Regions from separate parts of the Rubrobacter sp. M3-4 genome, predicted to be linked through region 1. Evidence: riboswitches for the same ligand, from Rfam matches in the RefSeq annotation. Region 1 holds a riboswitch; the other holds the start of a gene.
What was found. Region 1 has a riboswitch for cobalamin ahead of AC6EKW_RS06345 (ABC transporter substrate-binding protein). Riboswitches for the same ligand answer to the same signal wherever they lie in the genome.

Region 1 (14,975 bases):
GACCGACCTCTCCGCCGAGGACGCTCGCGAGCACCTGACCGCCGAAGCACAGCCCGAGGACCGGTACCTCCTCGACGCACCTGCGGACGAGATCGAGTTCTGCGGCCACGGCGGGTTGTTCTTCTGCGTCGCGCGGGCTGTACTGCGAGCCCAGCGAGGCGACGAAGAGGTGGCGCCGGGGGTCGGGGGGCTCGCCGTCGAGCCAGGAGCGGCTCACCTCGAAGGGGATGCCCCTCTCGCGCAGCCACCCGGCGAGGAGCGCCGGCGGGGTCCTCTCGGCGTGCTGCCTTATGAGAACGGGCTTCACCGCACCACCTCGACCTTTATCGCGGTGGTGGGGCATGCCTCCTCGGCCTCGCGGGCCTTCTCTTCCAGCGAGATCTCCGCCTCCGGCCTCCAGCGCAGCACGTCGTCCTCGCCGAGGGTGAAGATCTCCGGCGCGATCCTGGCGCACTCGCCGCAGCTCTGGCACAGGTCGAGATCCACCTCTACTTCGAGCTTCCCGTCCATCCCCACTCTCCTTCCCGCACCATACGTTCGGCGTCTTCCTCGGGGACCGCGAGCGCGACGTGCAGCGTCTGGGCGGAGACCTGCGGCCGCTCGCCGGGGCCGTGAGAGAGGTCGACGTCCCACTCCTCGACCGTGCTGGAGAGCCTCCCTATGCCCTCTATCTCGACCTCGACGACGTCCCCGGGCTGCATGGGGCGCGAGTTGGCCGGGGTGCCGGTGAGGACGACGTCCCCGGGCTCGAGCGTGATGAGCCGGCACAGGTCGGCGAGCTGGTAGGCGACGCCGAAGATCATGTCGTCCGAGGTGGCTTCCTGCACGACCTCGCCGTTGAGGTACGTCCTGAGCGTGAAGTCCTCCGGGTCGAACTCCCCGGCCGGAACGACCGCGGGCCCGAGCGGCAGGAATCCGTCCTGCCCCTTGACCCGCAGCATCGAGCCGCGGTCGGCGTGCCGGAAGTCGTGCAGGCTGACGTCGTTGGCGCAGGTGTACCCCGCCACGTACGAGAGAGCCTCCTCTTCGGGGACGCCGTGCATCCTGCGCCCGACGACGACCGCGAGCTCCCCCTCGTAGTTGAGAAACCCCGTCCCCTTCGGACGCCTCAATACACCCCGGTGCCCGCCGAGGGAGCTGGGGGGCTTGAGGAAGTACGAGGGATGATCCGGCACCCTGGCCCCGTACTCCTCGACCCGGCTGCGGTAGGTGAGGTGCGGCGCGATTATCTTCGAGGGCTCGGCGGGCGCGAGATAGACGGCCTCCTCCTCGGAGATCCTGCCGCCGTCCTCCAGCGCGATCACACCTCCAGGCTCCAAAAGACCCCAGACGGGCCCGCCCTCGACCAGAACCCTCACCCTCGGTCCCCGCGAAAGATCCAAACCTTCCTCCTTCCTAAATCGTGGATAATGTATCCAAAAAGAGGGAGATTGTCAATGGAGTTTTCAGCTTGAATAAAATATCCACACAATTTAAGATCGCATGCATGTCGAACGTAAGGAGCGCTGCGGGTGGAGGGCCCATAGACGCGTCTTCGGTCGCGGACCGGGCGTACGAGCGGATCAGGGAGTACGTGCTCGGGGGGGAGGCCGAGCCGGGGACGAGGCTGGGTCAGGTCGAGCTGGCGGAGAGGTTCGGCATCTCGCGGACGCCGGTGAGGGAGGCGTTGAGGAGGCTGGCGGACGAGGGGCTGGTGGAGTTTCAGCCGAACCGGGGATATCGGGTGGCGGATCTCGGGCTCGAGGCGGTTTTGCGGCGGCTGGAGGTGAGGACGCTGCTCGAGCCGGGGATAGCACGGCTCGCGGCCGGTCGCAGGAACGGCAGGGACATAGACCTCCTGTACGGGGCTATAGAGCAGGAGGCGGCCGCCGACGACGGGGTGGAGGCGCACGATGCGAGCCGTCAGTTCCACATGCATCTCGCGCGGGCGACGGGCAACGAGGAGCTGGTGAGGGTCTTGGGTTCGCTCTGGATCGTGGAGGTGGGGCGCAGGCTCCTCTCGCGGCGGATGCTCACCTCTGACTGGAAGGACGAGGACGTCGCGGAGCACCGCCAGATAGCCTCGGCCGTCGCCGAGGGGCGTGCGGAGGACGCCGAGAGGCTCATGCTCGAGCACATAGAGCGGGCAATAGGCCACTGGAAGTACGAGTGGCAGAAGGGGTGAGCGGGCAGCGGCGCGGCCTGGACGCTACGGCTTGCCCGCCGGAACCGCCGAGACCACGGGGAGGCCGAGGGGACCTTTGAGGACCGTATCCCGGCGGCCGGGAGTAAGGCCGGCCGAGCGGAGCATGCGAGAGGCCACAGCGGGCGTACGGAACTTACCATGCAGCTTCATCGGGAGGAGCATCACCCGCAGCCAGGAAGCGGCAAAGATGTCCACCAGGACGAGAGAGCCTCCCGGCGCCAGGACCCTTCCGATCTCCTGGAGCCCTTTCTGCTGGTCCTCCCAGTGGTGGAACGAGACGGTGCTGAGGACGAGGTCGAACTCTCCATCATCGAACGGCAGGTGCTCGACCGGAGCGCAGACGAGGTTCGCCGGTGTCCCACCCTCCCTGGCCGCCTCGATCATGCCGGCCGCGGCGTCCACCCCGACGAGCCCGGCGTCGGGGAAGCGCCCCGCCGCCCGGCGCAGCAGGGCCCCCGTTCCGCAGCCCACGTCGAGCACGCGGTGTGGCCGCGGCGCCATACGGGAGGCGAGCCGCAGGGTCGCCTCGTGTACCGGCTCGAAGAAGCTGGCCTGCAGCCCGCTCTTTTCGTAGGTCGGCGCCCACCGGTCGAAGCGCCCGACGTCCCGGTCTCTCACGCGCCCTCCACCTCCCTCTCCAGCTCCGAGATCCAGGCCAGCTCGTGCTCGATGGTGCTGCGGTGGAACGAGATCACCTTCGCCGCGTAAGGACTGCGCCCGTCCCCGACGCGCGGATCCATCTCGACGGAGCGCTCCAGATGCTCCTCGAGAAACTCCCGCCTCGCCCGCAGGATGCTCCTCCTCTCTTCGGACTCCAGAAGCTCGAAGAGCGCCACCCTCACCATGAACTCCGCGTCGTTTCGCGCCAGCTCGGGCGGAAACTCCCGGAGCATCTCGCCCAGAACCTCCCGCCCCAGCCCCGTCGCCCGGTAGACGTGCCTGTCCGGCCTGCCCTCCTGACGCACGACCTCCTTCTCCACCGCCCCCATCTCCTCCAGCCGCCGCAACGCCGGGTAGAGCTGGTTGTTGTTGAGCGCGAACTCCCGCCCCAGCACCCGGCCCACCCCCCGCTTTATCTCGTACCCGTGCAGCGGTCGTTCGATCACGCTGCTAAGGATCAGGATATCCGTGTACACCGCTCACTCCTTTATGGATTAATCTAACCTAGGTTAATGTAACCTATTGGATTGGACCGGTCAAGGGACGTGCGCGGTGGGGTGGTTTCGGTTATGCTTTTCGGAAGAGGGTGCGTCTGGTGCGAGGGAAGCCGGTGAGAATCCGGCGCGGTCCCGCCACTGTGAGCGGCGATGCGACACTCCGCCTGGGGGCTCTGCCCGGTCACTGGGTCCTTTCCGGGGCCTGGGAAGGCTGCGGGGGAGGCGCTTTGGAGCCGCGAGCCAGGAGACCTGCCAGGCGCCTGAGGTCGCAGGCTCTTCGAGGAAGGAGTTCGGGCGTGGTGATCTTCTGGTCGCTTCCCGCCGGGCCCTAGAGGGCTTTTCTCTCGGGCTGGATTTCCGAGTTCGTTTCGAGGTGGGGAGGTGATTCTCTGGCATGTTCGTTAGGATGGTTTCCGTCCTGCGCGTCGTGGTGGCGTTCGCCGTGGTGGTGTTCGCGCTCGCCGGGTGCGGGGCGGGCGGGGTTTCTGGAGGGGGTTCTTCCGGGGGCGCCACGCAGGCCCGCGGTGGTGCTTCGGGGTACCCGGTCACGGTGACCGACTCGCTCGGGAGGAAGGTCACGATAGAGAAGAAGCCCGAGCGTATCGCCTCGATGGCCCCGAGCATCACCGAGACGCTCTTCGCGATCGGGGCGGGGAAGAGGGTCGTGGGGGTGACCACCGCCGACGACTACCCGCCGCAGGTCGAGCACATCACGAAGATCGGGGACTACAAAGGGGTCAACGCCGAGAAGGTCGCCTCGCTCAAGACCGACGTGCTCTTCATGTCGTTTGCGACGACTAGGCAGCAGGCGGCCGACCTGGAGAAGAAGACCGGGGCGAAGGTCGTCGTGATCAACCCGGAGAGCGTACGGGGGGCGATAGCTTCGATCGGGACGGTCGGGAAGGTCGTCGGGGACGAGAAGAAGGCCCGCGAGGTCCAGCGGCACATGCGCCGCGAGCTCTCGCAGGTGAGGAAGGAGGTCAGGGGGCTGTCTCATCCCACGGTCTTCTACGAGGTCTACCCCAAGCCGCTCCAGACGGCCGGTCCGGGCAGCTTCATAGACGACGAGATAAAGCTCGCCGGCGGGAAGAACGTCGCCGCCGGGGCGAAGAGCCCCTACCCGCAGTACTCGCTCGAGGAGCTCGTGAAGCAGAACCCGGACTACTACCTGATCGGCAGCTCCTCCGGCGATACGCCCAAGAAGGTCGCGAGCCGTCCCGGTTTCGAGGCGCTCAAGGCCGTGCGTGAGGGGCACGTCGAGGTCATAAACGACAACCTCACGACCCGTCCGGGGCCGAGGATAGTCGAGGGGGTGAAGCAGATCGCGGAGGCGATACACCCCGGTGCCTTCAAAGTCCACAGCAAGAGATAGCCTCTGGGTGGGGGCCTCCGCCGCCGCGCTGGTGTTGGTGGCGGTGCTCTCGCTCGGCGTGGGACCGGCCTGGCTCTCCCCCGGCGAGGTCGTGCGGACGCTCCTCGGGGGCGGGGACGAAGTCTCGCGGGCGATAGTCCTGCAGATCCGTCTGCCCCGCATAGCCCTCGGGATGCTTGTCGGGGGGGCGCTCGGGGTGAGCGGGGCCGCGATGCAGGGACTCTTCCGCAACCCCATGGCCGACCCGTACGTGGTGGGGGTCTCGCCGGGGGCCGCGCTCGGGGCGGTGCTCGCGATAGCCTCCGGGGCCTCCTTCGGGGCGGCCGGGCTCTCCGCGGTCCCGCCCGCCGCCTTCTGCGGGGGGCTCGCGGCGGCGTTCGCCGTGGTCGGGCTCTCGCGGCGCGGCGGGCGGTTTCCCATCGCCGATCTGCTGCTCGTCGGGCTCGCGGTCGGGGCCTTCGCCGCCGCGGTCTACTCGTTCGTCATCCTGACCTTCGCCGACCAGAGGATCTCCTCGGTGCTGTTCTGGTTGCTGGGGTCTCTGGCGCCTGCCGACTGGCGGAGGGTGGTGGACGCGCTGCCGTACCTCGTCGTCTCTTCGGCTGGGCTCCTGGCCCTCTCGCGCAGGCTCGACATCCTCTCGCTCGGGGAGGAGCAGGCCACCTACCTCGGAGTCGGGGTCGAGCGGGTGAAGCTGCTCGCGATAGGGTTCGCCGCGCTCGGCGCCTCGGCGGCGGTCGCGGTCAGCGGCGTGATCGGCTTCATCGGGCTCATCGTGCCGCACGTCGGCAGGATACTGGCCGGCCCGCGTCACGCCCTGCTGTTGCCGGTCTCGGGGCTGTGGGGGGCGGCTTTCCTCGTCGCCGCCGACGACGCGGCGCGCACCGCGATCCCCGCGATCGAGATCCCGGTCGGGATCATAACCGCCCTGTGCGGGGCGCCTTTCTTCGTGTATCTGCTCTCCAGGAGCCGCAGGCGTGGCCGGCTCTGGTGAGATCGTCTTCGAGGTGCGGGGCGTGCGCGTCGCCTACGGCGCGCACGAGGCGCTCTCGGGGGTGAGCCTGGAAGTGGGAGAGGGGGAGATGCTCGCCGTGGTCGGGCCGAACGGCAGCGGCAAGAGTACCCTGATCCGGACGCTCGCCCGGGCCCTGCGGCCGCGGGAGGGGGTGGTGCTGCTCGACGGCAGGGAGGTCGGGGATTGGGATGCGAAGCTCTTCGCCCGCCGGGTCGCGGTCGTACCGCAGGAGGGGGCGCCGGCCTTCGACTACACGGTGCGCGAGGTGGTCGAGATGGGGCGCGCCCCCTACGAGGGATGGCTCTTCCCCTCGGACCCCGGCGCGCCAGGGGCGGTCGGGCGGGCGATGGAGGACGTCGGGGTGTGGGATCTCGCGCACCGGAGGATGACCGAGCTCTCGGGCGGGGAGCGTCAGCTCGTCGCCCTCGCCCGGGCGCTCGCCCAGGAGCCCGAGGTGCTGCTGCTCGACGAGCCGACAAACCACCTCGACGTCCGGCACCAGCTCGCCTTCATGCGGGTCGTGGAGCGCCTGGGCCGCGCCGGGGCGACCGTGGTCCTCGTCGCCCACGATCTCAACCTCGCCGCCCGGCACGCCTCGAGGGTCGTCGTCATGCGCGGCGGTGAGGTCTTCGCCGCCGGTGTCCCGAGCGCCGCGCTGCGCCCCGAGGTGATCCGGGAGGTCTTCGGGGCGCAGGCGGAGGTCTTGGTCTCCCCGGCGACGGGGGATCTCATCGTGCAGAGTACCGCTTCCGGGCGGGTCACCGGGGGCGGGATACCGGAGGTGCACGTGATCTGCGGCGGCGGGTCCGGATCTCTTCTGATGCGCCGGCTCAGCGAAGAGGGGGTGGGGTTCTCCGCCGGCGTGCTCCCTCCTGGAGACCTCGACCACGCCGTCGCCCGCGCCCTCGGGGCGGAGATCGTCGAGGCGGAGCCCTTCGCCCCCATCCCCGGCGAGGTGCTGCGGCGCAACGCGGAGGCCGCACGCTCCGCGAGGCTCGTGGCCGTCTGCGGTTCCCCTCCGGGCGGCCGAGTCGTGCTCGGGGCGGCGTTCGAGGCGCTGGAGGAAGGGATCCCGGTCGCCGTGGTGGACCATCACGGAGGCGGGGACGCCGCGCCAGCTGATCTGCTCGAGGCCGGCGCGTTCGAGGCGGGACCGGAGGACTTCGTCCGGGAGCTGCGCGGCGGGATCGGCGCGCGGGGTGGCCGGGGGGAGGGCTAGTAGAATGTCTTGGGTGGTGAGTTCGAAGCAGAGAGCGAGGGGCGTCCCTTGAGGCGGCTCGGCGTGCTGATGAGCCGCAAGGAGATCGTACCCGAGCGTCTGCCGGGGAGGGTGGCGGTCGTCATAGACGTCTTCATGGCGACGACCACGCTGCTCACCATCCTCGAGAACGGTGCCCGGCGCGTCTTCCCGGTCGGGAGCCTGCAGGAGGGCGAGGAGGTCTACGCCCGGGTGGGACCGGAGGCTCTGCGCGGCGGGGAGCAGGGCGCCGAGCGGGTCGAGGGGTACGACTTCGGCCCGCTGCCCGAGGAGTACCCGCCGGAGAAGGTCGCCGGCAGGGACGTCGTCTTCCTCACGACCAACGGGACGAGGGCTATCTCCGAGGTCGCCGCCGCGGACGTCGTCCTCGTCTCCTGCCTGCGCAACGCACCCGCCACGGCGCGCTACCTCGAATCCTCGGGGGCGGAGGCGGTGTACCTGGTGTGCGCCGGATCCGGGGGGCGGTTCGACCTCGAAGACTTCCTCGGGGCCTCGGCGATAGTCTCGCGGCTCGACGTGGAGGAATGGAGCCTCAACGACGCCGCGATCCTGGCACGGGACTGGGCCGGCAGGCTCGAAGACCCGGTGGCGGTGCTCGCCCGCTCGCGCGCCGGCCGGTGGTTCGTCGAGCACGACCGGATCGAGACGCTGCGCTTCGCGGCGGACGTCGGGGCGAGCGAGGCCGTCCTCGAGGTGAGGGACGGCACGCTGCGCAGGGTCGAGGAGACGGGTGGAGGTTCCCGGGCGGCTGAGGACGAGCAGGGGGTCTGAAATTGGCTGAAACCATAAAGGTGCGCGAGGGCGAGGATTTCGACAGGAAGGCCGTCGAGGAGTATCTGCGGCGGCACATCGAGGGGCTGCCGGAGGGCAGCCTCGAGGTCGAGCAGTTCCCCTCCGGGGCCTCGAACCTGACGTATCTTCTCAGGATAGGCTCCTGGGAGGGCGTGCTCAGGCGGCCGCCGCTCGGCCCCGTCCCCCCGAAGGCGCACGACATGGAGCGCGAGTCGAGGCTGCTCACGCGCCTCAACCCCGTCTACCCGCTTGCCCCGAAGCCCTACTTCTACTGTGAGGACCGATCCGTCATCGGCGCGCCCTTCTACGTCATGGAGCGCAGGCGCGGCATCGTCATAGACGACTCCTTCCCGGAAGGGATGGAGCCCACGCCGGAGCTCTGCCGGGGCATCTCCGAGACGCTCTGCGACACGCTGGTCGGGCTGCACGCCGTCGACTACCAGGCGGCGGGGCTCGGGGACCTGGGGCACCCGGAGGGCTTCCTCGAGCGGCAGGTGGGGGGTTGGATCTCCCGCTACGAGCGGGCGAAGACCGGGGAGATACCCGAGGTCGGGCCCCTGACCCGCTGGCTCGCCTCCGACATCCCCGAGAGTCCCCCGCCGACGATCATCCACAACGACTACAAGCTCAACAACCTTATCCTGGACCCCGAAGACCCCACCGAAGTCCGCGCCGTGCTCGACTGGGAGATGGCCACGGTGGGGGACCCACTCTTCGACCTCGCCGTCTCCCTCTCCTACTACGTCGAGAAGGACGATCCGCCCGAGATCAAACGCGTGCTCCCCACCGTGACCGACGCGCCCGGCTTCATGACCCGCGAAGAGTTCATGCAGCGTTACGCCGAGAAGAGCGGGCGCGACCTCTCCCGGATGCACTGGTACCGGGTCTTCGGCTACTTCAAGCTCGCGGTCATCCTGCAGCAGATCTACGTCCGCTGGGTCCGCGGCCAGACGAAGGACGAGCGGTTCGCAACCTTCGGCGATCGGGTGAAGAACCTCATCCTCTACGCCTATTCGCTCTCGCGTTCCTCCTAGTCCTGCGCCGGGTCGGAGGTAGGGCTCACCAGTCCGTGCATGAGGAGGGCCGAGGCGGCCTCCGCCGAGAGTGGCTCGGAGATGTGGTTCCCCTGCCCCAGCTCGCATCCCATCTGGCGCAACTGCCCGAGCTGGCGGGGGGTCTCTATGCCCTCGGCGACGAGCTGCTTGCCGAGGGCCCGGGCCAGCCCGACGATCCCGGAGACCAGGATCGCATCCTCCGGGTTCCACTCCAGCCCCTCGACGAACACCCGGTCCACCTTGACCGTGTCTATGGGGAAGCGTCGCAGGTAGGAGAGCGAGGAGTATCCCGTGCCGAAGTCGTCCAGCGCCAGCCCCACGCCCAGGGATTTGATCCTCCCGAGCAGGTCGACTACCTCGGATGAGTCTTCGACCAGCACCTTCTCCGTGATCTCCAGCACCAGCCCGCCCGCCGCCAGCTCGTTGCGCTCCAGCAGGTCTTCCAGGTACCCGGCGAAGCTGCCCACCCTGAGCTGCATGCTCGAGACGTTCACGTAGACGCTCGGGAGGAAATCTCCGGCCTGCGCCTTCTGCCACTCCCCGGCCTGCGCGCAGGCCTCTTCGAGCACCCGACGGTCGATCTCCAGGATCATCCCCGTCTCCTCGGCCGCCGGGAGGAACTCCTCGGGCAGCAGGGTGCCACGCTTAGGATGGTCCCAGCGCAACAACGCCTCGATACCCCGGATCCGGCCGGTCCTCAGGTCGATCAGCGGCTGGTAGAGCAACCGTAGCTCGTCCCGCTCGATGGCGTGTTTGATCTCCTCGCACAGCTGCAGGAACTCGAGGGCCTGACGGTTCATCTCCGGGTCGAAGATCGTGTAGTCTTGCCCCTTGTCTTTCGCGTGATACATCGCCGTGTCCGCCTCCCGCAGCAGGTCGGAGGGTGCATCGGATCGGGAGGAGCTCAGGGCGATGCCGATGCTGCTCCCGACGAAGACCTCGCGCCCGGCGATGGTGAACGGCTCGCGCAATCCCCGGGTGATCCTCTCGGCGACATGCACCGCCTGCTCTTCGTCCTCTACGCTCTCCAGGAGCACCGCGAACTCGTCCCCACCGAGACGGGCCACGGTATCCGACGGGCGGACGCAGGACGCGAGGCGTGCCGCGGCGGCGACGAGCAGGTTGTCTCCCGTTTCGTGGCCGAGGGAGTCGTTTATCAGCTTGAAGCCGTCGAGGTCGAGGAAGAGGATGCCGAGGCGTTCTCCCCTCTTCTTCGAACGTGAGAGGGCTTTCTCCAGACGTTCCAGGAAGAGTGCCCGGTTGGGCAGGGACGTGAGGGTGTCGTGGTAGGCCTGGTGTGCCAGACGCTCCTCCAGCGCCTTCCGCTCGGTGACGTCGCGCAGCACCAGCTGCATCGCGGCCTTCCCTCTGTAGGAGATGCTCATCGCGGCCGCTTCGACCTCCAGCGTCTTGCCGTCGAGCCGTACCAGCCGGTACGTGTAGAGCTCGCTGCGGTACCTGTTGCTGTATCCCTGGGCTATGCGCTCCGCGGCGACCTCCCTGTAGTCCGGGTGTACGAACTCCAGAACCGCGTGGCCCACGATCTGCTCCGGCTTCGAGGCGCGCATCAGCCGGAGCCCCGCAGCGTTGACGTACTCCACCTTGCCTTCGCTGTGCACCACGACCGCATCGGGGCAGAGCTCGACGAGTCTCCGGTAGCGCTCCTCGCTCTCGGCGAGCCTCTTCTCGGCGAGACGGTTTTCGGTTATGTCCCGGGCGACGAGCAGGCATCCCGAACTCTCCTTTCCCCGCGCCGGCAGCGGCCAGCGGGAGACCGCGTAATACCGGTCCCGCACTTCCACCTCCCGGCTCTCCCCCGGTCGTATGCCCGCCCACGCGGGCATGACCTCCGGGAGATCCCTGCCGAGATGGTTCTCCCCGGAGAGGGCCGGAAGTCGCCGGGCCGCGGGGTTGGTGTCGACGATGCGCCCCATCGGGTCGAGGACTATCACCACTTCGCCCATGTGCTCCAGGATCATCTCCCGGGCTATCGGGATCACGTCGAGGAAGCGGAAGCGCGAGACGGCCCACGCCAGGAACATCCCGCCGATGGAGAACGCGACCGGCGTGGTGTCGAAGTGGCGCGGGAGCCCGGAACCGGAGACGTAGAGCAGGTTGCCTATCCACGGGCACAGGAAACCGAGCAGAAGGGTCACGCTCTGCTTTCTGTAGAGACCGCTCCGCATGAGGGGGAAGAACGAGGCGAAACCGAGCAGGATCAGGACGTAGGAGTAGACCCAGTAGACCCAGAAGGCGTCCCCGTGCTCGACGACGAGCATCCTCACCCCACCGAGGCTGCCGATGCGGAGGCTGCGCCAGATCAGGTGGTGCTGCTCGTTGGTCAGGACGAGGCCGAAGGTCACCAGCGAGGGGATGGCGAGCAGAGGCCACACGAGCGGGGGGAGCCTGCGTGCCCGCCCGGTGTACAGGGTGGCGAACGCGAACAGCGCGAGCGGGATGGCGCAGATCGCCGCGTACTGAAGCTTGGCCCAGAAGATCTTGGCCCCGAGCGAGTAGGAGGCTATCTCGAGCGCGTACCCCACGCCCCACCAGGCCGCGGCGATCATCATGAGGGCGAGCGCCATCACCCCCGGTACCCGGCGGCGTGGCAGCACGTAGAGCGCCGCCGCGGCGGAGACGCACGAGGAGAGGACGAGGACCAACTCGAACGGGGAATACTGCAGCCTGATCAGAGAGAAAAGCACGTTTTCGATCATGCTGCAGTATATCTCCCTACACTGACCTCAACCACCGGTGGGGGTGCCCGAAAGCTTCCCCGAACAAATATAATGAATCTTCCGGCGCGATGCCGCCAGCAGGACGTTCTGCCGTCTCGTCTCCGGAGGGATATGCATGGAAGAAGTCGGACACGCTCTGAACGGTGAGCAGCTCTCGCAGCTCGCCCGCTACTTCGAAGAAGCCGTCACCTTCTCGAAGCACATGGGGTGCAAGGTGGAATCGGTGGAACCGGGACGCTCGGTGATATACCTCGACGTGAAAGACATCCACCTCAACGGCAACGGTACGCTGCACGGCGGGGTCTACTCCGCGCTCATGGACAACGCGATGGGGCTCGCGGTCTCGGCGCTGGCCGGTTTCAGGACCGCGACGATCGCGCTCAACGTCAGCTTCCTCGGCGCGGTGCGCGAGGGGCGCATAACCTGCCGCTGCGAGGTGGTGCACCGTTCGCGCCGGCTGGCGACCGCCGAGGCGAAGGTCTACGACGGGGGTGGGGAGCTGGTCGCCCTGGGCACCGGTACGTTCCGGATCTTCGAGAAGCGCGGCAACCCCATCGTCTAGAGAGAGGAGGCGGTACTCTGTGGGTGCTCTGGATCTCTTCCGTCTGGATGGGAAGACGGCCCTCGTCACCGGAGGGGGACGGGGGCTCGGACGTCAGATGGCCGAAGCCCTCTCCGAGGCGGGAGCGAACGTCGTGATCTGCTCGCGCAGGATGGAGCAGCTCGAGGAGGCCCGGCGGGGGATGGAGAAGGCCGGGGGCAGGGTGCTCGCCCTCGCCTGCGACGTCACCGAGCCGGAGGACGTGGAGAGGGTGGTCTCGGCGGCCTTCGAGGAGTTCGGCGGCGTGGACGTCCTGGTCAACAACTCCGGGGCGACCTGGGGGGCGCCGGCGGTCGAGATGCCGCTGGAGAAGTTCGACCACGTCCTGCGGGTCAACGTGCGGGGGACGTTCCTGATGTCTCAGGCGGTCGGGCGGCGCATGATCGAACGCGGGAGCGGGGGCGTGATCGTCAACGTCTCCTCGGTGGCCGGGCTCGTCGGCGGCAACCCCGAGTACATGCAGACCGTCGGCTACAGCTCCTCCAAGGGCGCGGTCATCTCGATGACCCGCGATCTCGCGACCGCCTGGGCGCGCCACGGCATCCGGGTCAACGCCGTAGCCCCCGGCTGGTTCCCGACGAAGATGTCCCGCGGGCTGATGGAGATGTTCGGAGAACGGATGCTCGCCGACATCCCGATGGGGCGCTTCGGAGAGCCGGACGACATAAAGGGCGTGGTGGTTTTTCTTGCCTCCCCGGCCTCCTCGTACATGACCGGCCAGACGGTCGTCGTGGACGGCGGGGCTACGGCCTGGTAGGGGGTGCCTTGAGGGATCGCTACATAAACAACCTGCGGGTCGCGGTCGGTTCCAGCGGCGTGCCCTACGGCTACACCGTCACGATATGGACCTCGGGTGCCCTGCTCGTGCATGCGCACTATCTGCCGAGCCTGCTCGACGCGCTGCTGTTCATGGCCGGGGCGGTGCTCGGCTACGGCTTCGCCTGGTTCGTGGCCTTCGGCAGCCCGAGCGTACGCGCGGAGGTGAAGCCGCGGGGGCTCCCGGTGTGGGCGAACCTCCACTTCCTCTCGATAGGATCGGCCATCGGGCTCTCGTACCCGATCTCGCACGGCCTGCAGGACGTGCTGGCCTGGCCTGCGACCAGCTTCGTGGCCACGACGGTATACCTGCTCGTGCTGGGCATCGAGTTCACGGCGACGGAGAGGAGGCGCTAGAGGGGGCACGCCCGGTGGACGCGACCCCGCGCAAGCGTAGAATATCTTCTCGTGGCGGCTTTCTGGCTGGAGGTGGTTTCGTGCCCGATGTGACGGTCATAGGCGGAGGGCTCGCCGGGAGCGAGGCGGCCTGGCAGGCGGCCGAGGCCGGCTGCCGGGTGGAGCTCTGGGAGATGCGCCCCGTGAAGCAGACCCCGGCCCACCACACCGGCTTCTTCGCCGAGCTGGTCTGTTCCAACTCGATGGGTAACCTCTCTTTGGGCACGGCCTCCGGCCTCCTGAAGGAGGAACTCCGCAGGCTCGGATCTGTGGTGCTGCGCTGCGCCGACGCCAACAGCGTCCCCGCGGGGGGAGCTCTGGGGCTCGCCCGGGAGAGCTTCTCCCGGGCCGTCACCGAGGCCGTCGAGGGGCACCCGAACATAGAGGTGGTGCGCGAGGAGGCCACCGACATACCCGATGGACCCGCCGTGATCGCGACCGGACCCCTCACCTCCGACGCGCTGGCCGAGAAGATCACCGCGCTCTCTGGCGAGAGGCTCTACTTCTACGACGCGGCGAGCCCGATCCTCTTCCGCGACTCTCTGGACGACGAGAAGATCTACCTGGCCTCCCGCTACGGCAAGGGTGAGGCGGCCTACCTCAACTGCCCGATGGACGAGGAGGAGTACTACGCCTTCGTCGAGGCCCTGACCACCGCCGAGCTCGCCCCGATAAAGGACTTCGAGGAGAACATGTACTTCGAGGGGTGCCTGCCGGTGGAGGTGATCGCCTCCCGCGGCCCGGACACTCTGCGCTTCGGCCCGATGAAGCCGGTGGGGCTGCCGGACCCGAGGACCGGAGAGGAGCCCTTCGCGGTGGTGCAGCTGCGGCAGGACGACGCCGAAGGGCACCTGTTCAACATGGTCGGCTTCCAGACGCGCCTGAAGTGGGGCGAGCAGAAGCGGGTCTTCCGCATGATCCCGGGTCTCGAGAACGCGGAGTTCGCCCGGATGGGCGTGATGCACCGCAACACCTACATAAAGGCGAACCACACGCTGGAGGCCACCATGCGCCTCCGCACCGGGGAGCCGCTGTTCTTCGCCGGACAGCTCACCGGGGTCGAGGGCTACGTGGAGTCGACCGCGATGGGCTACATCGCCGGCGTGAACGCCGCCCGGGTGGCCCGCGGTGAGGAGCCGATAGAGCTGCCCCGGCAGACCATGATCGGGGCGCTGGCCCACTACATCACGACCAAGGACGGGACGCTGCAGCCGATAAACTCCAACTGGGGGCTCGTCCCTCCGGCTCCGAAGAAGGAGAACGGGCGCCGCCTCGGAAAGCAGGAGCGCCGGGAGCGGCAGGCCCAAATGGCGCTCACCGCCCTCGACGAGTTCCTCGGGGTCAGGGCGGCCGGGTAGGAGAGGCGTTCTCTTCCGGCGGGAAGCTGCTGAAGAAGAGCCGCTTGAGCAGCTCCCGCCGGCTCCTCACGCCGACCTTCTCGAAGACGTGCGAGAGGTGACCCTGCACCGTCGACTCCGAGATGTAGAGCGCGCGGGAGATCTGACGCGTCGAGTGGGCGCGCAGCACGAGGTTCGCTATCTCCCTCTCCCTCCCGCTCAGCCCGTAGGCGGCGACGTTGATCCTGGCGAG
Region 2 (14,975 bases), on a different contig from region 1:
TCGTTCACCTCAAGCTTCGAGAGGTCCACGTTCTCGGGCGAGTGCAGGTCCGCCGAGAGGTTGCCGGTGCGCAACCTCAGCCCCGGGGTGTTCCACAGGACGTCTATCGCGTCCTTTATCGCCTCCGCCCGGGCCTTCTTGTTGCCCTTGCGCAACCTCGGCTCCCTCATCTCCTCCAGCCGACGGGAGAGGTCGCCGTTCTGAGAAATCCCCTTGCGCTCGAGCGAGAGCACCTTGAGGGTCGCCGCCGAGTCGACCTCTACGACGACGCTCTGGTCACGCTCGCGCCTGAACGGGTAGTCGGTGTACTCGATACCGACCTTCTCCAGCGCCGCGAGCAGCTCCTCCGAGCGGGGTCGGCCGTCGAAGATCTTGCGGCTCGCAGAGTAGGCCGGGAGCGAGAGCCGCGAGAGCAGCCGCTCCACCCGCCGGGTTCCCCGCTCGTTCGGCACCGCGAGCGGAGCGTCGACGCCGACGATGATCTCACCGTGTCCTGCATCGTAGCCCTCGACGGCATCCGCGATCTCCTCGACGGTTCCGCAGAAGGTGTTGGCTATGATGTTGCCCCGCTCGTCGAGGACCGAGAGCGCCGAGACCTTCTTGTCCGCCTCTCCCGGCCGCCAGGCCAGGGCGCATCCCACGAACCTCAACACCTCACCCCCGCGACCACCTCTGCAACTTCTTCACACACCTCCGTGCACACCCTCTCGTCCAAGTGCTCGACCATGACCCGCACCACCGGTTCCGTCCCGCTCGGCCTGAGCAAAATACGCCCCTCGTCCCCGAGCCGGCGCCGGGCCTCCTCCACCGCCCGCCTCACCTCCTCCGAGTCGCAGACCTCCCCCGCATCAGCCCCACCGACGGGCACGTTGATCAGGGTTTGCGGGTAGACCTCCATCACCCCCGCCAGCTCGTACAGCGGCATCCCGGAACGCTCCATGACCTCGAGCAGCGCCAGCGCGGTCACGAGCCCGTCCCCGGTCTTCGAGTAACGCGAAACGATCACGTGCCCGGACTGCTCCCCGCCCACCGCAGCACCCGTTCGCCGCATCGCCTCGGCCACGTACCTGTCCCCGACCGGTACGACCTCGCAAGGTATCCCCAGCCGCTCCATCGCCTTGAAAAACCCCAGGTTGCTCATGACGGTCACCACGACCCCCCCACCTATCTGGCCCCGCTCGGCGAGGTCCCGGGCCAGGATGGCGATTATCCTGTCCCCGTCCACCACCCCTCCGCGCTCGTCCAGCGCGAGTACCCGGTCGGCGTCCCCGTCGAAGGCGAAGGCCACGTCGTACCCGGAGGGGTCGAGATCTCCTATGTGGGTCGAACCGCAGCCGTCGTTTATGTTCGTACCGTCGGGTTCGGCGGCGACCAGCCCGAAATCCGCTCCGAGCCTCTCGAAGGCCAGCGGAGCGGTCTCGCACGCCGCCCCGTTGGCGCAGTCGAGCAGTATCCTACGGCCTCCGGCATCCGGATACAGCCGTGAGAGAACCCCCTCGACGTACATGCCGGCGGCATCCTCCACCGCCCTCACGCCGCCGACCCCGCTGCCGACGGGCCGCTCCGGGAACTCCCCGGCCGTAAGGCGTTCGAGCTCACGCTCCTGCTCCTCGGAGAGCTTGACCCCCTCGCCGGAGAAGAACTTTATGCCGTTGTCCGGGTAGGGATTGTGCGAGGCGCTCACCACCCCGGCCGCATCCATCCCGAGCTCGGGAGCGAGCGCCGCGATCGCCGGCGTCGGCAAGACACCGAGGTCGAGTACCTCCGTCCCGCCGCTCGCCAGCCCGGCCGCCAGCGCACACGAGAGCATCCCGCCCGAGAGCCGGGTGTCGCGCCCGATGCACACCCGCCTGCCGAGCGTCCGGGCGGCGGCGAGGCCGAGGCGTAGCGCGTGCTCCGGGATCAGGGAGGAGTTGGCCTCCCCCCGCACCCCGTCCGTTCCGAACCTGATCCGTGCCTCAGCCAACCACGACCTGCCCGGTCCTCTCCTCCGCGCCCGGCAACGGTGACAGCAGGGAATCCTCCGTGCGCGGCTAGCGCTTGGAGAACTGTGGGCGCTTGCGGGCCTTCTTGAGGCCGTACTTCTTGCGCTCGACGGCCCGCGCGTCGCGGGTGAGGAAACCCGCCTCCTTGAGGTCTCCGCGCGCCTGCTGAGACTCCTCCGCCAGCGCCCGCGCTATGCCGTGGCGCAGCGCTTCGGCCTGCCCGGTGAGCCCACCGCCCGTGACCTTCGCCACCACGTCGTAGCGCCCGGCGGCGTCGAGTATCTCCAGCGGGGAGCGCACCGTCCGCTGGTAGGTCAGGCGCGGGAAGTACTCCGTGTAGTCCCTGCCGTTGACCGTGATCTTGCCGTCCCCGGCGTACAGCCTGACCTGCGCGACGGAGGTCTTGCGCCTGCCCGTGGCTCTGTAGAGTGCCTCTGCCAAACCTCTCACCTCACCTCGTAGGGCTCGGGGCTCTGAGCTGCGTGCGGGTGCTCAGGCCCGGCGTAGATCTTCAACTTCCCGAGCTGCCTGCGGGCGAGCCTGGTCTTGGGCATCATCCCGTAGACCGCCTTGCGGATGATCTCGGTCGGCCGCTTCTGCAGCATCTCCTCGTAAGTGCGGCTCTTGAGCCCGCCCGGGTATCCCGTGTGCCAGCGGTAGAGCTTCTGCTCGGCCTTGCGCCCGCTGACCACGACCTTCTCGGCGTTCACGACGACCACGAAATCCCCCACGTCCACGTGTGGGGTGTACTGTGGTTTCCTCTTGCCCCGCAGGAGCATCGCTATCTCGGCGGCCAGACGCCCGAGGTGCTTGCCCTCGGCGTCTATGACGTACCACTTCCGCTCGACCGTTCCGGGTCGCGCCATGTAACTCTTCATGTTCCTCCGGAATCTCCGACGGTTACAACTGACCCTGACGACGCGTCAAATAGTAGCATACACCTACAATAAGGTCAGGCACGAGAAAGGCCCCGGGAAGCCGCCAAAGGCCCCCGGGGACTCCCCCATGTTGCCTCAGTCCCAGATGAGCGAGCCCGCGCTCTGGTACTCGGTGACCCGCGTCTCGAAGAAGTTCTTCTCCTTGGTGAGGTCCATCGTCTCGCTCATCCAGGGGAAGGGGTTGCGCGAGCGGTACTGCGCGGGCAGCCCGATCCTCCTGAGACGCCTATCGGCGATGTAGCCGACGTACTCGCGGAACAGGTTCGCGTTGAGACCTAGCACGCCCTCCGGCAGGCACGCCTTCGCGTAGGCTATCTCGAACTCGACGGCCTTGCGGATCATCTCCACGATCTCGCGCCACAGCTCCGGGGTCCAGGCCTCCGGGTTCTCTTCCTTTATGGTGTTGATGAGGTCTATCCCGAAGTTGAGATGGACCGTCTCGTCGCGCAGGATGTACTGGAACTGCTCGCCGATGCCTGTCATCCGGTTCTGGCGGTGGAACGAGAGGATCATCACGAACCCGGAGTAGAAGAAGATCCCCTCCATGATCACGTAGAAGCCGACCAGGTTCTTGATGAACTCCTGGATCCCCTCGACCGTCTCGGTGGTGAAGCCCGGACGCATGATCGCCTCGGTGAGCGACATGACGAACTCGTCCTTGCCCCGGATCGAGTCGACCTCGTGGTACATGTTGAAGACCTCGCGCCCGTCGAGGCCCAGAGACTCGACGATGTAGTGGAAGGCGTGGGTGTGGACGGCCTCCTCGTAGGCCTGCCGCAGGAGGTACTGACGCGCCTCGGGGTTGGTGATGTGCTCGAAGATGGCGAGCACGATGTTGTTGCCGACGAGCGACTCTCCGGTCGAGAAGAACCCGAGGTTGCGCATGATCACGAGCCGCTCGGCGTCGGTGAGCCCGTCAGGGGAGTGCCAGAGCGAGATGTCCTTCTGCATCGGCACCTCGGAAGGCATCCAGTTGTTCGCACACCCGTTGAGGTAATGCTCCCAGGCCCACTCGTACTTGAGCGGCCACAGCTGGTTGACGTCCACGGCCTTGCAGTTCAAAAGCCGCTTGTCCTCGACGTTTATCCTCTTGCTGAGGTCATAGGGCTTCTCGCCCCCTCCACCACAGCACTGGGACATGAATCTCCCTCCTCTCTTCTACCTACTGGCAGGCCTCGCACTCGACGTCGTCCGGGGAGCAGGTCGCCCCCCTCACGACGGGCTCGTCCTCCTCGACCTTCACCCGGCTGGAGGCCGAGACGCTCTTCATCCAGCGCGGCTGGATGCCCCGCTTGTTGATGTCCATGCTCGCCTTCTCGACGCCCGTGGCCCCGCGGCTGCGCAGGTAGTAGGTGGTCTTGAGCCCCTTGCGCCAGGCGTTGAGGTACATCTCGGAGAGCTCCCGGCCGCTCGGGCGGGCGAGGTAGAGGTTCAGCGACTGCCCCATGTCCAGCCACTTCTGGCGGCGGCTCGCGCAGTCTATGAGCCAGCCGGAGTCTATCTCGAAGGCGGTGAGGTAGAGTTTCTTGAGGTCTTCGGGGATGCGCTCTATCTCCTGCACCGAGCCGTCGAAGTACTTGAGGTCCTCGAGCATCTCCTCGTCCCAGAGCCCGCGCTTCTTGAGATCACGCACCAGGTGCTCGTTGACGATGGTGAAGTCCCCCGAGAGGTTGCTCTTGACGTAGAGGTTCGAGTAGGTGGGCTCGATGGACTGCGAGACGCCGGAGATGTTCGAGATGGTCGCGGTCGGGGCTATGGCCATCACGTTGCTGTTCCTCATCCCGTGCTCGGCGACGGCCCTTCTCACCGGCTCCCAGTCGAGCGTCTTCTGCCGATCCATCAGGACCGGCATCCCGCGCTCCTCCTCGAGCAGGTCTATCGTGTCTATGGGCAGCAGCCCCCGGCTCCACTTAGAGCCCTCGTAGCTCTCGTAGGTGCCCCGCTCGGCGGCGAGCTCGGTGGAGGCGAGGATGGCGTGGTAGGAGATGAACTCCATCGAGTAGTCGGCGAAGCGGATGGCCTCTTCGCTCGCGTAGCTGATGCGCTGCTCGAAGAGCGCGTCCTGAAAGCCCATGATCCCCAGCCCCACCGGACGGTGCCTGAGGTTGGCCCGCCGCGCCTCGGGCGTGGGGTAGAAGTTTATGTCGATGACGTTGTCCAGCATCCTCACGGCGACCCTCACGGTCTCGGCGAGCCGCTCCTCGTCGAGGCCGTAGGCGTCGGTGTGGGCCGCCAGGTTGACCGAGGCCAGGTTGCAGACGGCGGTCTCCTCGTCGGAGGTGTTCAGCAGTATCTCGGTGCAGAGGTTGGAGCTGTGCACCACGCCGGCGTGATCCTGCGGCGAGCGGATGTTGGAGGGATCCTTGAACGTGATCCAGGGGTGCCCGGTCTCGAAGAGCATCGAGAGCATCTTCTTCCACAGGGATGCGGCCTCGACCTTCTTGTACTGCCGGAGCTTCCCCTCCTCCGCCATCCGCTCGTACTCCAGGTAGCGCTCCTCGAACGCCCGGCCGTAGAGCTCGTGCAGATCCGGAACCTCGTTCGGGGAGAAGAGGGTCCACTCCCCACCCTCGATGACCCGCTTGATGAAGAGGTCCGGCACCCAGTTGGCGGTGTTCATATCGTGAGTGCGGCGCCGCTCGTCCCCGGTGTTCTTCCTGAGCTCGAGGAAGTCCTCTATGTCGAGGTGCCAGGTCTCCAGGTAGGCGCAGGCCGCACCCTTGCGCTTGCCGCCCTGGTTCACCGCCACGGCGGTGTCGTTGACGATCTTGAGGAACGGGATGACCCCCTGGCTCTTGCCGCCCGTCCCCTTGATGAGAGAACCCGTAGCCCGGATGCGGCTCCAGTCGTTGCCGAGCCCGCCGGCCCACTTGCTGAGCTTGGCGTTGTCGGAGATGGCCTTGAAGATGCCCTCGAGATCGTCGGAGACGGTGGTGAGGTAGCAGCTGGAGAGCTGCGGGTGCGTAGTCCCGGAGTTGAAGAGGGTGGGCGTGGCGGAGACGACCCGGAAGGTGGAGAGCATCTGGTAGAACTCTATGGCCCGCTCTTCGCGCTCCTCCTCGCGCAGCGCAAGCCCCATCGCGACCCGCATCCAGAAGTACTGCGGGCACTCTATGCGCTGCTCGTCGGCCTGGATGAGGTACCGGTCGTAGATGGTCTGAAGCCCCAGGTAGGTGAAGCTGTCGTCACGGGCGGGCTCGAGCGCGGCGGAGACCTTCTCCAGGTCGAAGTCGAGCAGCTTTGGATCAAGCCTCTCGGCCTCGACACCCCGCCGCAGATACTCCGCGAAGCGGGCACGATAGACCTCCTCGAATTCCTCCGGTCGCGGCATCCCGCCCCACGCCTCCCGGTAGATGATCCCGAGCAAAAGACGAGCGGCGACCGTGCTGTATGCGGGCTCGACCTCTATGAACGAGCGCGCGGCGAGCACCATCGCCTGCTGCAGCTGCCCCGGCGTTATCCCGTCGTAGAGCGAAGCGAGCGTCTCGTCCAAAACCCGCTGCGGATCCACGTCCGGAAGATCCCGGCAGGCCTCCTCGATCCTGCGCCGGATGCGCCAGGTCTCCACCGCGCTCTCCCTGCCGTCCGCGTAGCGTACCCTGATGGAGGGACCGCCCCGGGCCTCACCCTCCTCGCCGCGCAGCATCCGCGCCTTCTTACGCTCCTCGCGGTAGACGATGTAGCGGCGGGCCACCCGGTAGTTCCCGTCGCGCATGAGCTGCTCCTCGACGAGATCCTGTATAGCCTCGACCTCGACCGGCCCGCCGTCCCGCGGCAGGCGCGAGACCACCGCCGTCGTCGTGCGCTCGATCTCCTCGCGCAGGTCCTCGTCGAGTGCGTCGTCCCTGCCAAGCCCCCGCTCCGCGCGGAACGCTCCTTCGACGGCACGTGCTATCCTGCCCGCGTCGAAAGCAACGATCCGGCCATCCCGCTTCCTGACCTGCATCTCCCCCGTCATCAAAACGCTCCCCCTTCGTCCGTCCTTCCTCACGCGGCCTTCGGGAAAATAGGCGGCCGCAAGGAAGATGTGAGAAACCGGGACGGCCTGCCACCCCGGCACGACATCAACCCTCTCGCGCGGCCGACCCCTCCCTCGAAGGCCAGACCACCACCCGCCCCAAAAGGCGGCAGCGCCGGCAGGTCTTCGGGCTCGCGGGCCACCTACTCGCCGCGGCTTCCCACCCCCCGAAAATCAGGGACCAGTGCCTCCCTTGCGGCTTTCGTTCCCGCTCACCGCTGCGGGGCAGCTCCGGATTCTCACCGGATTCCCTCTTCACGCCAGACCTCAAGGGCCCGGCGACCGGCGCCGCTCTCATTATGCTGCCGGGCCGTTTCAGTGTCAACGTCGTTTTGGAAAAGTCCTGCAAAAGCCCTTTCTAAACTGAAAACGGGCTCAGATGTTCTTCACCCTGGCGATGGAGAGGCCATCCACCCTCTCCCGTACCACGGGGATGAGGATGGCCTCGAGGTGGAGATCACGGGCGAGGGCCAAGTTGAACTCGTGCAGGGCACGGGAGGTTTCGTCCGTGGGCTGGACCACCGTGCCGCCCCGGAAGGTGTTGTCGGCGAGGATGAGGGTGCCGGGGTGGGAGAGCGTGAGGGAGAGGTCGAGGTATTCCGGGTAGCCTCTCTTGTCTGCGTCTATGAAGATGACGTCGAAGGGCTCCTCGCCGCCTGTGATCATCTGTTCGATGAGCTCGCGGGCGTCGCCGGTGCGGACCTCGACTTTTTCGGAGAGCCCGGCGTACTCGATGTTGGCGCGCGCCACCTCCGCGTGGTGCGCGCTCGCCTCCAGAGAGATCATGGTACCTCCGTCGGGCAGGGCGCGGGCGAGATGGATGGCGCTGTAGCCGCCGAGGGTCCCTATCTCGAGGATGCGCCGCGCCCCGACCATCCGCGCCAGAAGCTGCAGCAGCCGTCCCTCGGCCGGGGAGACCTGTATGTCCGGGAGCCCGGCGCGACGCGAGGCGGAGATGGCGAACTCGAGGGCTTCGTCCTGCGGCGCGAAAAGGCGCTCCACATAAGCGTCCAACGCCTCCAGCACCGCTTCATCCATCATCGCTTCTCTCCCATGGATCTTCATCATACTCCACCCCGACGAGGGTGAGGCCCCTCGCCGGCGCCGTCGGGCCGGCCTCGGAGCGCTCTGCACCCTCGAGCAGGCGACCGAAATCCCTCAGGCTCCTCCTGCCGCGCGCCACCTCGAGCATCGTGCCCACCAGCGAGCGGACCATGTTGTACATGAAGGCGTCGGCCGTGATCCTGTAGGTAAGGACGCCCCCCCTCTCCTCCCAGCGGGATTCGCTGATTAGCCGCTCGAAGCGGACGTGGTAGGTCTTCGCCGGTGTGAAGGCCCTGAAGTCGTGGGTGCCGCGAACGAGCGAGGCGGCCTCCGCGAGCAAACCCCGGTCGAGGACAGCCGGCACGTGGACGGCGTAGCGGCGCTCGAGCGGCGAGCGGGTCGAGGAGTTCACTATCCTGTACTCGTAGCTGCGGCTCACGGCGTCCCGCCGGGCGTCGAACCCCTCGGGGACGCGTACGCAGCGGCGCAGGGCGACGTCCTCCGGCAGTACGGCGCTGGTCTTGTAGGCGATGAGGGATGGGGAGAGGCCGGTCTCGGCGTCGAAGGAGACGACCTGCCCCCGTGCGTGTACGCCGGCGTCGGTGCGCCCCGCGGCGGTGAGCCTCACCGGCTGGCGCAAAATGGTGGAGAGCGCCCGGGAGAGCGTCTCCTCGACCGTCCTCCGACCCGGCTGGCGGGCCCAGCCGGAGAAGTCCGTCCCGTCGTACTCGACGAGCCCGGCGAACCTCACAGCGCCACCCCCGCGAGGAAGAGCAGCGCGGCGAAGATGAGCGCCAGCGCGTCCTGCCCGCCGAAATGCAGCTCGCGGTAGCGGGTGCGGCCCGCACCGCCGCGGTAGCCCCGGCTCTCCATCGCCTCGGCGAGCTCGTCGGCCTGCCGGAACGCCCCGACCGTGAGGGGCACCAGGATAGGGACGAAGCTCCTCGCGCGCCCGAGCAGGCCGCCCTCGTCGAAGACGGCCCCTCGTGCGGCCTGGGCCTCGCGTATCCTCTCCGCCTCCTCCTGCAGCGTCGGGATGAAGCGCAGCGCTATCGTCACCATCATCGTCAGCTCGTGGACCGGGAAGCGCACCCGGCGCAGCGGCGAGAGGAGGATCTCGAGCCCGTCGGCGAGCGCGAGAGGGCTGGTGGTCGCGGTGAGAAGGCCGGCGGCCAGCACGAGCAGCACTATCCGGGAGGCGAGGAAGAAGCCCATCCGGAGCCCCCCGGCGTGAACTTCGACCGGGCCGGAGGAGAACACGATCACCCCCCGATGGTAGAAGAGGGCCTGAAAGACGAAAGTCAGGAGGACGATGTAAGACACCGGCCAGAGCGCCCCCAGAAAAGCCCGCGGCGGAACCCGGCTCGCCACGAACAGGATGCCCACCGCCGCGGCGAAGAGCGCGAGCCCCGCCAGGCTTCCGACGAGGAAGAGCCCCGCCACGACCAGCACCGTCCCGAGCAGCTTCGTGCGCGGGTCGAGCGCATGCAGCGGGGATGACGCCGGGTAGAACCTGCCGAAGCCCCTCCGTACCACGCTACCCCTCCAGAAGATCCCCGAGGACCGAGAGCGTCTCGCCGAAACGCACCGGTCGGCCGAGGTGCGGGAAGCTCTCCAGCAGGTGCAGCACGGTTCGTACGGTCGCCGGGGCGAAATCCGGATTTGCGTAGAAGACCTCCGCAGGCGTCCCGAACGCGCGCACCACCCCATCATCGAGCAGGCAGACACGATCGGACACCTCTGCCACCTCGTCGACGTCGTGCGAGATGAGAACCACCGACCTACCCTCCCCCGCGAGATCGCCGATCAACGAGATCAGGGCCTGCCTGCTCGCGGGATCGAGGCCCGCCGTCGGTTCGTCGAGCACGAGCACCTCGGGTTCCATGGCCAGAACACCGGCTATGGCCACCCTCCGCTTCTCGCCGCCGGAGAGCGCGTAGATCGAACGTTCCGCGAGGTGGGAGGCGTCCAGCGCCGCGAGCGCCCGCTCCGTCCTCTCCGTCACCTCCTCTTCCGGCAGCCCGAGCTGCCTCGGGGCGAAGGCGACGTCCTCCCTCACGGTCGGGGCGAAGAGCGCCGCTTCGGGGAACTGGAAGGAGAGCCCAATCCTGCGCCGAAGCTCCCTGCGGTCCATCCGCCCGGCGTCCTCTCCGTCTATGAGGACCCGTCCGCGCTCCGGCTCGAGCAACAGGTTCATCTGCCGGGCGAGCGTGCTCTTCCCCGAACCCGTGGGACCCACGATCCCGAGCACCTCCCCCTCCGCGACGGCGAGCGAGATCCCCTTAAGAACCGTACGTCCCCCCGGATAGGAGTACCAGATATCCTCCAGCTCGAGCCTCACCGGGCCTGTACCCCCAGCCGCTTCAATACGGCCCGCGCGAGCTCCTCCGGACCGGTGCAGACCCCGAGGCCGAGCCCGGCGGCGAGCCTCGCGGCGACGGGCAGAACCAGGCCCGCCTCCTCGAGGAGCCGCCCGTCGGCGAGGAGCCGCGAGGGAGGCAGGTCGGCGAGGAGACGACCGTCGCGCACCATCAGGATACGGTCGGCCACCAGAAGATCGGAGAGATCGTGCGAGACATGAACTATGGTGCGCCTGCGTTTCAGCGCCCGGATCACCTCCAGGACTTCCCTCCTGCCGGCCGGGTCCAGCATCGAGGTCGGCTCGTCGAGCGCGAGCACCTCCGTCTCCATCGCCAGCGCCCCCGCGAGCGCGACGCGCTGCTTCTCGCCCCCGGAGAGCGTGTGCGGCTCGCGGCGCTCGTAGCCCGCAAGGCCGACGGAAGAGAGCGCTGCGACGACCCGCCGGCGCATCTCCCCCCGCTCCACGCCCAGGTTCTCGAGCCCGAAGGCCACGTCGTCCTCGACGGAGGGCGCGATGATGTTGCTCTCCGGGTTCTGGAAGACCACCGAGACCCTGCGACGCACCTCGTGCGGTTCGGCGGCGGGGTCGAATCCCGCCACCCTCACCTCGCCCTCACACGCCACGAGCAGCCCGTTCAAGAGTTTGACGAGCGTGGATTTTCCGCCCCCGTTCGGACCGGCCACCCCGACGTACTCGCCCTCGTATACCGAAAAGTCGAGCCCCGAGACGGCCGCACGCGAAGACCCCGGGTAGCGGCACGACACCCCGGAGAAAGAGACGACCGGGGGCCCGCCGCGGCGGGCCCCACCGGGAAGACTCTCTGCGGAGAACCCCTCCGGCGTCTATCCCTCCGTGGGCCGGTAGTTCACCAGCTCCAGATAGACCTGCTCGGCGCCGTCGCCCGGACGCGGACCCAGCTTGAGGATGCGGGTGTAGCCCGAGCTGCGATCGTCGAGCTCCGGGGCCACATCCTCGAAGAGCTTGCGCACGACCCTCTTGTCCTTCAGGACGCGCACCGCCTGCCTGCGGGCGTGCAGGTCGTCGCGCTTGGCCGTGGTGATCAGACGATCCACCACCCCACGCAGCTCCTTCGCCCTCGGCTCGGTCGTCCTGATCCTGCCGTGGGTTATGAGCTGCCCGGCCATCGTTCCCAGCATCGCCCGGCGGTGGGCGGCGTCGCGCCCCAGCTTGCGTCCCCTCTTAGCGTGTCTCATAGTTCTCGCTCTCCAGCTGATAACCGTACTCCGCGAGCTTGGACCGGATCTCCTCGACGCTCTTCATCCCGAGGTTGCGGATGTTCATCAGCTCCTCCTCGGTCATCGTCGCCAGCTGGCCGATGGTGTCCACGCCCTCACGCTTGAGGCAGTTGTAGGAGCGCACGGTGAGCTCCAGCTCCTCTATCGGGCGCTCGTCCGTTATCACCTGACGGCCGCCGCTCCAGCGGTTCTCCGGGGCGCGCGAGCCCTCGTAGCCGTCGGTGAAGAGCCCGAGCATGTCGATGAGCTGGCGCGCCGCGCTCTGCAGGGCATCGCGCGGGGAGATCCTGCCGTCGGTCTCCACCTCCATCCTCAGCGAATCCAGGTCGGTCCGCGCCCCGGCGCGCGTCTCGCTCACCGAGTAGCTGACCTTCTGCACCGGCGAGAACAGAGAGTCGACCGCGATCACCCCGATCGGGTCCGCGTCGCTCTTGTTCTGCTCGGCCCGCACGTAGCCGACCCCACGCTCCACCGTCAGGCGCATCTCCAGCCTGCCGCCTTCGGAGACGGTGGCGATGTGCGTCTCGGGGTCCACCACCTCGACATCCGCCTTGAGCTCGATGTCCCCGGCGGTGACTTCGGCGGGACCGCTCTTGTTGACCTCCAGCTCCACCGGCTCGTCACGCTCGAGCTTGAACTTGAGCTCCTTGATGTTGAGGATGAGGTCGACCACATCCTCCCTGACCCCGGGGATCGTCGAGAACTCGTGCGAGACGCCCTCGATGCGCACCTTGGTCACCGCGGCCCCCGGCAGACCGCTGAGCATCACCCGCCGCAGCGAGTTGCCCAGAGTATGCCCGAGCCCCCGGGGCAGCGGTTCGGCGACGAAGATCGCCCGCCGCTCTTCCTCCTCTTCCACCCTGAAACGGGGCGGTGCTACGTCCAACATCGTCAAATCACCATCACCTGCCAGAAAAAGTCTCTTCCGGTACCGTTACCGGCTGTAGTACTCGACGATCAGCTGCTCCTCCACCGGTGCATCGATCTCGTCCCGATTCGGCTCGTGGAGCACCCGGCCGGTGAAATTGTCGTGGTCGGCCTCGAGCCACGCCGGCACCGCCACCACCTGCTCCACGGCATTCTGGATCGGCTCGATCCTGCGGCTCTTGTCGCGCACCGTGATCACGTCGCCCGGCTTGAGAACCGCCGAGGGTATGTTGTGCTTGCGGCCGTTGAGCAGGAAGTGCCCGTGCACCACGAGCTGCCGCGCCTGAGGCCTGCTGGTGGCGAAGCCCATCCTGTAGACCACGTTGTCCATCCTCAGCTCCATCAGGCGCAGCAGGTTCTCACCCGTGACGCCCTGAGCACGGCTCGCCTTCTCGTAAGCCCGCCTGAACTGCTTCTCCGAGACGCCGTAGTACCAGCGGGCCTTCTGCTTCTCCATCAGCCGGATGCCGTACTCCGTCTGCCGCTGGCGGCCCCGACCGTGCTCCCCCGGCGGGTAGGGCTTCCTCTCCAGCGGGTTCTTCTGCATCGAGGAGATCATCACGCCGGCCCGGCGGTCGCGCCTGCCTCTCGGTCCCGTATAACGCGCCACTGCTTCTCAGTACCCTCCTGCTCGCTCTAGCCTCTGCGCCTCTTGGGCGGCCGGCAGCCGTTGTGCGGCTGCCCGGTGACATCCTTTATCGAGAGAACCTCGATCCCGAGAGCCTGGAACGTCCTGGTAGCCATGTCCCGGCCCGCTCCGTGGCCCTTGACCTGGATGTCCACCCGGCGCACACCCTGCTCCATCGCTTTGTTCGCCGCGCTCTCGGCGGTCATCTGCGCGGCGTAGGGGGTGCTCTTGCGGCTACCCTTGAAGCCCAGAGAGCCCGCCGACTCCCAGGCGATGACGTTGCCCTCCGGGTCGGTGACGCTGATGATCGTGTTGTTGAAAGAGCTCTTTATGTGCACCACGGCGGTGGATATGTTCCGGCGGACCTTGCGGCGCGAACGTCCCCCGCGCGTGCGCTGGCGCTGCCTGCCCATCTACTTCTTCCTCCCGCCTATCGCCGGCCTCGGTCCCTTGCGCGAACGCGCGTTGGTCCGGGTGCGCTGCCCGCGCACCGGCAACCCCCTGCGGTGCCTGATGCCGCGGTAGCAGCCGATGTCTATCAGACGCCTTATGTTCTGGTTCACCTCGCGCCTGAGATCACCCTCGACCCGCAGGTTCTGGTCTATGTAGCTGCGGATCGCGCTGATCTCGCCCTCGGCCAGATCGCGCACCTTGGTGTCGGGATCGACCCCGGTCTCGGCGCAGATCTTCTTCGCCGTCGAGCGGCCGATGCCGTAGATGTAGGTCAGGCCGATCTCGACCCTCTTCTCCCTCGGCAGGTCTACCCCGGCTATCCGCGCCATGCTAGCCCTGCCTCTGCTTGTGTCGCGGGTTGGAACAGATCACGCGCACCACCCCGCGGCGTCTTATTACCTTGCACCGCTCGCATATCGGTTTCACACTCGCTCTTACCTTCATCGTCCTCCAGGCTCCTTGCCATCAGCTCCTGAATCTGTAGGTTATCCGTCCCCGGTTAAGGTCGTACGGGCTGAGCTCCACCTTGACCCTGTCCCCGGGCAGTATCCGGATGTAGTTCATCCGCATCTTGCCGGAGATGTGGGCCAGAACTTCGTGCCCGTTGTCGAGCTCCACCCTGAACTGGGTGTTTGGCAACGCCTCCGTTACCGTACCCTCAACCTCTATGACGCCTTCCTTAGCCAAGGACCTCCTTCGCTTTCCGTGCTCTCGGGGTCGTTACGAGGTGACAGAAACTAATCGGATATGTTACCACGTAAAGCCCCATCGTTACACCCGACACCGCTACGCGCTCTTCCTGCGGCTATCGACTCCCTCTTCGAGGGTGAGGATCCAGGGTCCATCGTCGGTGACGGCGATGGTGTGCTCGTAGTGGGCGGCGAGCGACCCGTCGGCGGTGTAGATGGACCACCCGTCGCGCTCGTCGATCTTTATCTCGTAGCTGCCCAGGGTGATCATGGGCTCTATGGCGAAGGTCATCCCCGGCAGAAGCCGCGGGCCGCTCCCCCTCTTGCCGTAGTTGGGGATCTGCGGGTCTTCGTGCATCTCGCGCCCGACGCCGTGCGAGACGAGGTCCCGCACCACCCCGTAGCCGCGCCCCTCCGCGAGCTCCTGTATCGCGTGCCCGATGTCCCCCAGATGGTTGCCGGGCCTGACCTCCCGGGTGGCCGCCTCGAGGCACTCCTGCGTGACGTCGAGCAGCCCCTGTGCCTCGGGGGAGATCTCACCGACGGCCACCGTGGTCGCGCTGTCGGTGACGAAACCCTCGTAGCGGACCCCGACGTCGAGCGAGATTATGTCCCCCTCCTTCAACCTGTAGCGTCCGGGGATGCCGTGCACGATCATGTCGTTCGGCGAGGTGC

Region 2: linked by a shared signal. The riboswitch ahead of AC6EKW_RS09695 (ribonucleoside-diphosphate reductase subunit alpha) and the one ahead of AC6EKW_RS06345 (ABC transporter substrate-binding protein) in region 1 are both predicted to bind cobalamin.

What each region holds. Positions count from the first base shown of each region.
Region 1 covers NZ_JCBAJP010000004.1:171,429-186,403, forward strand. Annotated here, with positions in the region: gene AC6EKW_RS06315 (type 1 glutamine amidotransferase) at 1-307, opposite strand, end outside; gene AC6EKW_RS06320 (ferredoxin) at 304-510, opposite strand; gene AC6EKW_RS06325 (fumarylacetoacetate hydrolase family protein) at 489-1,382, opposite strand; gene AC6EKW_RS06330 (GntR family transcriptional regulator) at 1,487-2,164, shown strand; gene AC6EKW_RS06335 (class I SAM-dependent methyltransferase) at 2,189-2,803, opposite strand; gene AC6EKW_RS06340 (PadR family transcriptional regulator) at 2,800-3,321, opposite strand; cobalamin riboswitch at 3,422-3,613, shown strand; gene AC6EKW_RS06345 (ABC transporter substrate-binding protein) at 3,737-4,714, shown strand; gene AC6EKW_RS06350 (FecCD family ABC transporter permease) at 4,722-5,708, shown strand; gene AC6EKW_RS06355 (ABC transporter ATP-binding protein) at 5,692-6,948, shown strand; gene AC6EKW_RS06360 (2-phosphosulfolactate phosphatase) at 6,958-7,758, shown strand; gene AC6EKW_RS06365 (phosphotransferase family protein) at 7,761-8,813, shown strand; gene AC6EKW_RS06370 (EAL domain-containing protein) at 8,810-11,551, opposite strand; gene AC6EKW_RS06375 (PaaI family thioesterase) at 11,688-12,134, shown strand; gene AC6EKW_RS06380 (SDR family oxidoreductase) at 12,154-12,930, shown strand; gene AC6EKW_RS06385 (hypothetical protein) at 12,939-13,346, shown strand; gene trmFO (methylenetetrahydrofolate--tRNA-(uracil(54)-C(5))-methyltransferase (FADH(2)-oxidizing) TrmFO) at 13,427-14,743, shown strand; gene AC6EKW_RS06395 (helix-turn-helix transcriptional regulator) at 14,727-14,975, opposite strand, start outside.
Region 2 covers NZ_JCBAJP010000007.1:88,508-103,482, forward strand. Annotated here, with positions in the region: gene AC6EKW_RS09670 (hypothetical protein) at 1-650, opposite strand, end outside; gene glmM (phosphoglucosamine mutase) at 647-1,966, opposite strand; gene rpsI (30S ribosomal protein S9) at 2,034-2,426, opposite strand; gene rplM (50S ribosomal protein L13) at 2,432-2,863, opposite strand; gene AC6EKW_RS09690 (ribonucleotide-diphosphate reductase subunit beta) at 2,999-4,063, opposite strand; gene AC6EKW_RS09695 (ribonucleoside-diphosphate reductase subunit alpha) at 4,086-6,881, opposite strand; cobalamin riboswitch at 7,042-7,243, opposite strand; gene AC6EKW_RS09700 (O-methyltransferase) at 7,317-7,982, opposite strand; gene truA (tRNA pseudouridine(38-40) synthase TruA) at 7,972-8,736, opposite strand; gene AC6EKW_RS09710 (energy-coupling factor transporter transmembrane component T family protein) at 8,733-9,521, opposite strand; gene AC6EKW_RS09715 (energy-coupling factor ABC transporter ATP-binding protein) at 9,523-10,326, opposite strand; gene AC6EKW_RS09720 (ATP-binding cassette domain-containing protein) at 10,323-11,111, opposite strand; gene rplQ (50S ribosomal protein L17) at 11,190-11,561, opposite strand; gene AC6EKW_RS09730 (DNA-directed RNA polymerase subunit alpha) at 11,548-12,492, opposite strand; gene rpsD (30S ribosomal protein S4) at 12,538-13,140, opposite strand; gene rpsK (30S ribosomal protein S11) at 13,167-13,571, opposite strand; gene rpsM (30S ribosomal protein S13) at 13,572-13,940, opposite strand; gene rpmJ (50S ribosomal protein L36) at 13,942-14,055, opposite strand; gene infA (translation initiation factor IF-1) at 14,077-14,298, opposite strand; gene map (type I methionyl aminopeptidase) at 14,398-14,975, opposite strand, start outside.